Regions from separate parts of the Kitasatospora sp. NPDC034533 genome, predicted to be linked through region 2. Evidence: riboswitches for the same ligand, from Rfam matches in the RefSeq annotation. Region 2 holds a riboswitch; the other holds the start of a gene.
What was found. A riboswitch is a leader RNA that binds a small molecule or an ion and turns the genes downstream of it on or off. The one in region 2 is predicted to bind glycine.
Positions count from the first base shown of each region.

Region 1: linked by a shared signal. The riboswitch ahead of gcvT (glycine cleavage system aminomethyltransferase GcvT) and the one ahead of gcvP (aminomethyl-transferring glycine dehydrogenase) in region 2 are both predicted to bind glycine.

Region 1 covers NZ_JBVITE010000033.1:35,385-39,793, reverse strand. Annotated here, with positions in the region: gene gcvH (glycine cleavage system protein GcvH) at 1-296, opposite strand, end outside; gene gcvT (glycine cleavage system aminomethyltransferase GcvT) at 421-1,542, opposite strand; glycine riboswitch at 1,773-1,877, opposite strand; gene ACZ55U_RS22510 (enhanced serine sensitivity protein SseB C-terminal domain-containing protein) at 2,085-2,879, shown strand; gene ACZ55U_RS22505 (enhanced serine sensitivity protein SseB C-terminal domain-containing protein) at 2,996-3,919, shown strand; gene ACZ55U_RS22500 (ABC transporter permease) at 4,365-4,409, shown strand, end outside.
Region 2 covers NZ_JBVITE010000016.1:13,239-17,647, reverse strand. Annotated here, with positions in the region: gene gcvP (aminomethyl-transferring glycine dehydrogenase) at 1-1,930, opposite strand, end outside; glycine riboswitch at 2,169-2,272, opposite strand; gene ACZ55U_RS14320 (PRC and DUF2382 domain-containing protein) at 2,496-3,611, shown strand; gene ACZ55U_RS14315 (MFS transporter) at 3,792-4,409, shown strand, end outside.

The DNA.
Region 1 (4,409 bases), on a different contig from region 2:
CCGCCCTCGAACGGGGCGCTGTTGACCAGGGCGTTGTCGTCCAGGACGTCCTGGTTGACCTCGGTGACCTCGCCGGTCACCGGGGAGAACAGGTCGCTGACCGACTTGGTCGACTCCAGCTCACCACAGGTCTCGCCGGCGGTCACGGTGTCGCCGACCTCGGGCAGCTGCACGTAGACGATGTCACCGAGCGCGTCGGCGGCGTGCTTGGTGATGCCGACCGTGGAGACACCGTCCTCGGCGGCCGTCAGCCACTCGTGCTCCTTGGTGTACTGCAGGTGCTGGGGGTTGCTCATGGCGTCATTCTCCAGGATGGGAAGCGGGCACGGCGAAGCGGGCCGCCGCTCGGACGGCTGCGACGTGCGTGTACGGGAAAACCGGGGCCCAAGCCGTGGCCGGCGAGGGCTCAGCGGACGCGGGTCAGCGGGCGCGCTTGTAGAATGGCAGCGCCACGACCTGGACGGGCTCGTGCTTGCCGCGCACGTCCACCGCGACGGTGGTGCCGGGGGCGGCGTGGGCGGCGTCGACGTAGGCCATCGCGATCGGCTTGCCCAGGGTCGGGGACGGCGAGCCCGAGGTGATCCGGCCGATCGGCTCGCCCTCGGTGGAGACCACGGTGTACTCGGCGCGCGGCACCCGCTTGCCCTCGGAGACCAGGCCGACCAGGACCTTCGGAGGGTTGGTCTCGGCCGCGGCGGCGGCTCGCTCCAGCGCCTTGCGGCCGACGAAGGCGCCCTCGTTGGTGGTCTTGTCGAAGCGGACGACCCGGCCCAGCCCGGCGTCGAACGGGGTGAGGTCGGTGGACAGCTCGTGCCCGTACAGCGGCATGCCGGCCTCCAGGCGCAGCGTGTCGCGGCAGGACAGGCCGCACGGGACCAGGCCGTGGCCCTCGCCGGCGGCGGTCAGCGCCTGCCAGATCGGCTCGGCGTCGGCCGGGCGGCAGAAGATCTCGAAGCCGTCCTCGCCGGTGTAGCCGGTGCGGGCGAGCAGCACCTCGCGGTCCGCCACCCGGGCCGGGAGGATCGCGTAGTACTTCAGGCCGGGCAGGTCGGCGTCGGTGGTGGCGGCGAGGATGCCGGTGGCCTCCGGGCCCTGGACGGCGATCAGCGCGTAGGTGTCGCGGTCGTCGGTGACGACGGCGTCGAATCCCTTGGCGCGGGCGATCAGCTCGTCGAGGACCAGCTGGGCGTTGGAGGCGTTGGCGACCACCAGGAAGGCGTCCTCGCGCAGGCGGTAGACGATCAGGTCGTCCAGGATGCCGCCGTCCTCGGCGCAGATCATGGTGTAGCGGGCGCGCAGCACGCCCAGCGCGGAGACGAAGCCGACCAGCGCGTGGTCCAGCATCTCGCCCGCCTGCGGGCCGGTCACGGTGATCTCGCCCATGTGCGAGAGGTCGAACAGGCCCGCCTTGGTGCGGACGGCGAGGTGCTCCTCGCGCTCGCTGCCGTAGCGCAGCGGCATGTCCCAGCCGGCGAAGTCGGTCATGGTGGCACCGAGGCTGCGGTGCAGCGCGTCGAGCGCGGTCAGGCGGAGGGACGACATGGCCAGGAACTCCTCGGTCGGGGCACTCAGGGGTGCACGAGCCGGACCGGACCCGCTCGGGGACCGACCCTGCGCGCGGGCATGCGGCGGCGTGGGTCTCCCCATCTGTCGTCGAACCTGAGAGCTTCACCGCCCACCTGCCCGCAGCTGTTTCCAGCTTGGGGGACAGCATGGCGGCTTGCACCGTGGGTGGGCGTCCGACAGGGCCGGGCGCCGCTTTCCAGATGTGCCTAACCCGTGCGGTAGGGGTGCCTGAGAGATTCCGGGGAGGACTTGCTCCTTCGGCGCCGGCTCGTGCCGTGGGGCGGCACTCCGGGCTCTCCCGCGCGGGTTCGAGCGGCCGGTATGGAGTTGTGGGGCCCGCGGCGCATGCCGTCGGACGCGGACATCATGGCACGTCCCGGGCGGCGAGGGGAGAGGGGACCCGGTCACAGGGCGCGGTACCGAACACGAGCCCTAACGCCGTGCCCCTCACGGCCTAGACTGCTGCGCGTCGGCGCAGCAGAGGGCGGCCGACCGGCAGAGGGCGGAATCGGCGGCGCATGGGGTACCCGGTGGAGCAGCAGCAGGGGTGGGGCGGACCGGAGGAGGCGCCGACGGGCGGTTCCTGGCCGGCCAACGAGCTGGAGCAGGTGCTGACCGCGGCCCTGGGCGATCCGGGAGCGACCCCGCGGGTGATCGAGGTGCTGGCCCGCAGCCAGGTGTGGGTGCCCCTGCCGGCCGGCGGCGACCCGCGGGGGCAGTCGCTGGACCTGCCGACCGTCGAGCTGGCCGGCGACCCGTACGTACCGGTGTTCTCCTCCCAGGAGGTGTTCCTCCAGCAGGCGCCGGGGATGGCCTTCGCGATCGCGCCGGTCTGGGAGTTCGCCCGCGGGCTGCCGCTGGGCGTGGGCATCGCGGTGAACCCGGAGGCCGCGGTGGGCATCCCGGTGCCGCCGCAGGGGGTGGCCGAGCTACGCCGCGGGCCGCGCGAGGACCGCTGGGAGGACCCGGCGGCGCCGACCGGCGGCCGGGTGGCGCTGCGCGAGCCGGTGCCGGGCGAGGACCCGGAGCACTTCCTGGCCGCCTGCCGGGCCGAACTGTCGGCACTGCCCGGGGTGTTGACCGCCCGCAGGGCGCTGGCCAGCATCGAGGGCGAGCCGACCGTGATGTTCGTGGGCGTCCAGTTGGACCCCGTGGCGCCGGCCGAGTCCGCCGCGGTGAACGAGGCGCTCGGGCGAGCGCTGGGAACCGCGCCGCTGCCCGGCGGCGTCCACCTCGTACTGCTCGACCTCGCCGACGACCCGGTGGTCGAGTGGCTGCTCACCCGGGTGATGCCCTTCCACACCCGGCCCTGAGCGGGTCCGTATCAAAGGCACGTCGCCGTGGCGGTGGCCGGTGCCGCGCCATAGGGTGCGTGCAGACGGCCGACGGGTCGGCGGGTTCGAGGAAAGAGGCGCGGCGAGGTGGGCGCATGAGTGCGGGAGCGGGAGCGGGCGGGGTGCCGGGGCCCTGGGGCCAGGCACCGGCCGGGCGCCCGGGAGCTGATCCGGGCGCGTTGGAGCGCGCCCTGCGCGAGGTCGCGCCGGAGCGCTACGACGCGTACGAGCGCCTGCTCCACGCGCTGGCGGACGGTCAGGTCTGGATGCTGCTGTGGCACGGCACGCCGGGCAGCCAGGACGCCCAGTACGGGAACATGGAGATCAGCGGCCACGGCTACGCTCCGGCCGTCACCTCGTCCGAGCAGCTGACCGCCTCGGGCTGGACCCGGGCCCACGAGGTCATCTCCGGCCGGGAGATCGCGGCCTCGCTGTACCGCACCCGCTGGGGCCTGTGGCTCAATCCGCACGCGCCCGGCGGCGGCGTCGGGGTGCCCTGGGCGGACCTGCGGCGGATCGCCGCGGGCCTGGAGCGGCTGCCCGCCGGGCCGTTGAAGCTCAGCGAGCCGCAGCTGAACGCCCAGCCGTTCTTCGCGCTGCTGGAGCGTCAGGCCGTCGAGGTGCGCGCGGTGCGGGCCCTGCGCCGGGCCTGGGTGCAGCCCGCGGTGGGGGAGCCGTACCTGGCCATCGGCCTTGACCTGTACGAGAGTTCGCCGCCGGCCGTGGAGGCGGTGCGGGCGCTGATGCAGCGCGCGATCGCGGTGGCTCCGGAGGGGCTCGCGGTGTCCACGGTGGCGATGTCGGACGAGTACGACCCGGTGGCGCTGTGGATGCGCGCCAACGCCCGGCCGTTCTTCGACCGGGAGGCGGGCCGCCCGCCGACCGGCCCGTACCCGCCGGTGCCCCCGCCGCCGTACCCCGGCCAGTCGGTGCCGGGCTACCCCTACGGCACCCAGCCGCCGGCGACCGGCTGGCAGCAGCAGCCGCAGCGGCCGTGGCCCGGCTACCCGGGGCGCTGATTCACAAAGCGCATTATCCGAAGCCGACTTGATTGTCCATCAAGTCGGCTTCGATGCTTTCCGGACGAATTTCCGGATGTGTGCTCGGCTCATCTTGACATGGCAGTTACAGCCATGTGAAGAGGTATATGCCGAAGATCGGGTAGGTGCATGCGCGCAGATCACAGTTGGGCATCTGTCGGTTGTCAGGGCTGGCGCAAGCCAGTTCGGATGGCAGAGAGTTCTGCGCAACGCACCGCGTGTACTGCAACCCCACAAAGGTGAGCGCGGCCGCCGACAGCCCGTCCACGCGAAGCCCATCCCGCGTGGTGGCAGCGCCTGTGCACGACGCGCTGCCGTCAACACCAGCTCCTCCTAAGCACCTCCGCACGTCCGCAGCCGCACCGCCGAAGCCGACGGCCGGCACCCGTGGGCCGGCCACCGTCGGCGAGGGGACCAACTGACCATGACCGCATCCGTGACCACCGCCGGGAACGCTCCGGAGGCACCC
Region 2 (4,409 bases):
TGGCCTTCAGGTCCTCGACGTCGACGTCGCCGTCGACCAGGGTCTTCACCACGACCACGCGCATGCCGGCCATCACCGCGGAGGCCGCGTTGGTGCCGTGCGCCGAGGAGGGGATCAGGCAGACGTCGCGCTGGGTGTCGCCGTTGTCGTGGTGGTAGGCGCGCACGGCCAGCAGACCGGCCAGCTCGCCCTGGGAGCCCGCGTTCGGCTGGATCGACACGGCGTCGTAGCCGGTCACCTCGACCAGCTGGCGCTCCAGCTGGCGGATCAGGGTCAGGAAGCCCTCGGCCTGGTCGATCGGTGCGAAGGGGTGCAGCTGGCCGAACTCCGGCCAGGTCACCGCCTCCATCTCGGTGGTCGCGTTGAGCTTCATGGTGCAGGAGCCCAGCGGGATCATGCCGCGGTCCAGCGCGTAGTCCCGGTCCGACAGGCGGCGCAGGTAGCGCAGCATGGCGGTCTCCGAGCGGTGGCTGTGGAACACCGGGTGGGTCAGGTACTCGTCCTGGCGCAGCAGCGCGGCGGGCAGCGCCTCGGCGCTCTCGGCGATCTCCACGCCCTCGACCCCGAACGCGGCCCAGACGCCGGCCAGGTGCTCGCGGGTGGTGGTCTCGTCGGTGGAGACCGAGATCCGGTCCTCGCCATCCTGGTACACGTTGATGCCGTTGGCGCGGGCGGCGGCGGCGATCTCGGCGGCGCGGCCCGGGACGACGGCGGTGACGGTGTCGAAGAACTCGCCGTGCAGCAGCTCGACGCCGCCGGCGCGCAGGCCCTCGGCGAGGGCGGCGGCGTAGCGGTGGGTGCGGCGGGCGATGTCGGCCAGGCCGTCCGGGCCGTGGTAGACGGCGTACATCGAGGCCATCACGGCGAGCAGCACCTGGGCGGTGCAGATGTTGCTGGTCGCCTTCTCGCGGCGGATGTGCTGCTCGCGGGTCTGGAGCGCCAGGCGGTAGGCGCGGTTGCCGTCGGCGTCGACGGAGACGCCGACCAGGCGGCCGGGCAGCGAGCGGGCGTACTCGGCGCGCACCGACAGGTAGCCGGCGTGCGGGCCGCCGAAGCCCATCGGCACGCCGAAGCGCTGCGAGGTGCCGCAGGCGATGTCGGCGCCCAGCGAGCCGGGGGACTTGAGCAGGGTCAGCGCGAGCAGGTCGGCGGCGACGGCGACGATCGCGCCCAGACCGTGCGCCTGCTCGATCACCGGGGCGAGGTCGCGGACCACGCCGGTGGCGCCCGGGTACTGGAGCAGCACGCCGAAGACGCCGCGCTCGGCGATCTCGGCCGGGATGCCCTCGGACAGGTCGGCGACGACGACCTCGACGCCGGTCGGCACGGCACGGGTGTTGATCACCGCGATGGTCTGCGGCAGGGTCTCGGCGTCGACCAGGAACACTCCGCCCTTGACCTTGGTGACGCGCCGGGCCAGGGCCATCGCCTCGGCGGCGGCGGTGCCCTCGTCCAGCAGCGACGAGCCGGAGGTCGGCAGGCCGGTCAGGTCGGAGACCAGGGTCTGGAAGTTGAGCAGCGCCTCCAGACGGCCCTGCGAGATCTCCGGCTGGTACGGCGTGTAGGCGGTGTACCAGGCCGGGTTCTCCATGACGTTGCGCAGGATCACCGGCGGGGTGAAGGTGCCGTAGTAGCCCAGGCCGATCATCGGCTGGAGCACCTGGTTGCGGCCGGCCAGCTCGCGCAGTTCGGCGAGGACCTGGGCCTCGGTCCGGCCTCCGGGAAGGTCCAGGGCGGTGATGGAGCGGATCGCCTCGGGCACCGCGGCGGCGGCGAGTTCGTCCAGCGAGCCGTAGCCCACGGACGCCAGCATCTTCTCCTGCGCGGCCGCGTCGGGGCCGATGTGGCGGTTCTCGAAGGGGCTGGCCAGCTCAAGCTCGGTGAGGGTCGAGGCGCCGGTGGGGCGTCCCGCGTTCGGCTGGGCGTTCATGGTGGTCGAGGCCTCCTGGTCACGGACCGGCGGGGGTACGCACGCCGGGCCGGCCAACGCCGCTGCGGACAGCGGACCGGCCTGGGCGTACGGACCCGAAAGGCCTCCCCCTCTGTCATCGGGACCTGAGAGCTTCGCCCGCACGTCGCGCTGTGGCGCTCCGTCGGCTTGCACCGTCGGTGAGGGTGGTGGTCGTCGGCTCCCGCGCCGGCGCTCCTGCCCTGCTTTCCAGAGTGACCTAGCCCGCACGGTACGGATGCCTGAGAGATTCCGGGGAGGAGTTGCTCCTTCGGCGCCCCGACCAGCGGTTTTCACTGCCGGGGACTCTCCCGAGCGGGCTCGGCGGTCGCCGCCCAGGTTACCAGCGGGAGGCCCTCCGATCACCGGTGCGTCAGGTCACTCGGGGTCTACGCGCGTTCCCTCGGACGGGCCAGTGCGCAGCCCGTCCGGCGCACCCCGGTCGCGTTCGTCCGCTTCATGGCTTTTGGTGTGAAGTGGCGGACGGAACGGGTGCTCCGGCCGCCTTCCTGCGGGAGTTACGCAGCCCAGCGCACTGGAGGAACGAGTGCAGACCGACATCGACCCCCGGGACCTCATCGGCCACAGGGCCGTCGACCGCAACGGAGACAAGATCGGCACGGTCGACGAGGTCTACCTGGACGACGCCACCGGCCGGCCCGAGTGGGCCGCGGTCCGGACGGGCATCTTCGGCCGGGACGCCTTCGTCCCGCTGACCACGAGCGAGTTCGCCGGCGACGAGCTCCGGGTGCCCTACGACAAGTCACTGGTCAAGGAGTCGCCGGACTTCGGCGTCGGCCAGCACCTGTCCCCCGCCCAGGAGCTCCAGCTCTACCGCTACTACGGGCTCGACACCCCGGTGGACGGCCACCCGCACGACGAGGACCGGAGCCGCGCCGAGCAGCCCGACCTCGACTTCGGCACCACCGCGGCCGCCGCCTCGCCGACCGCGGCGGCCCCCGCCAAGTCGCTCACCTTCCACCACCCCGAGCGCACCGCCGAGCCCGCCCCGGCCCGGCCCCCCGTCGCGCCCGCCGCCCCGGCCGCCCCGGCCGCCGCCGACGCCGACAGGACCGCCCCGGGGGCCGACCCCCGCTCCCTCGCCGCCCCCGCACCCACCGCCGCCCCTGCGGCACCCGCCCCCGCGGCGGAGCCGAAGCACCCGTCGCAGCCCGCCCCGGCGCCCGAACCCGCCGCGGCCGCGGCCGCGCCACGCCCGGCCACCCCGTCCGCCCCCACCAGCAGCCCGGTCGAGATCACCTGCCGGGAGGAGCGGATGGACATCACCACCGAGTGGCACACCATCGGCACCGCGAAGCTGCGCAGGTACGTGACGACCGAACAGGTCGAGCGCCGCGTCCCGGTGGTCCACGAGCGCGTCCGGGTCGAGCGGATGCCGGTCAGCGAGGCCGAGCGCGCCGCCCTCACCGACAAGGAGGTCGCCGAGGCCGTCGAGGAGGTCACCCTCCGCGAGGAGCGCCCGGTGATCCGCAAGTACCTCGCGCCCGTCGAACGGGTCCGCCTCGTCGTCGAGCGCTACACCACCGAGGAGGTGGTCCGGGACGAACTGCGTCGCGAGCGCGTCGAGGTCCATGACACCACCGCCCCGGCCTCCTCCGCCCCCGACACTGCTCGCCCCGCCGCCCTGCGCCCACTCGCCTGACACCGGCCTCCGATCCGAGGGCCCCGGACACCCGTCCGGGGCCCTCGGCGCGCTCCGGCCACCTTGTCGCGTACCCGACCCTTCGTCTTTACCAAGGCTTAACCACTCGATATTTGACACTCTTAACTATCCTCGGCAAAGTTACTTCAGTTCATTCACTATGTACGGGAGGAAGCAACCGTGAGTGAGGCACCACAGCCCACCACCGCGGCCGAGAAGCAGAGCAGCGCCCGGGTCCTGCCGGCCCTCATCCTGGCGATGCTGTCGTTCAGCGTGGTGCAGACCGCGGTCGTCCCGATCCTGCCTTCGCTGGCCAAGGAACTGGACGTCTCCGCCTCCAGCATCACCTGGCTGATGACCGCCAACCTGCTCTCCGCAGCCGTGCTGACTCCCCTCCTGGGCCGCTTCGGCGACCTCCGGGGCCGCAAGCCGATGCTGCTGATCTCGCTGGCCGGCCTGGTCGCCGGTTCGGCGCTGGCGGTCAGCACCCACTCGTTCACCTGGCTGGTCGTCGCCCGCGTCCTCCAGGGCGCCGGCGGTGGCGTCCTGCCGCTGGCGATCAGCATCGTCCGCGACGAGCTGCCCAAGCAGAAGGTGACCGGCGGCGTCGCCGCCATCAGCGCCTCGATGGGCGTCGGCTCCGGCCTCGGCCTGGTCGCCACCGGCCTGCTGCTGGAGCACTGGAGCTACAAGTCGATCTTCTGGATGGGCCTGGTCTGCGGCCTGGTCGCGGTCGCCCTGGTCGCCTTCCGGGTCCCGACCGACCCGGTCACCGACAAGGAGGGCGGCGCCGACCCG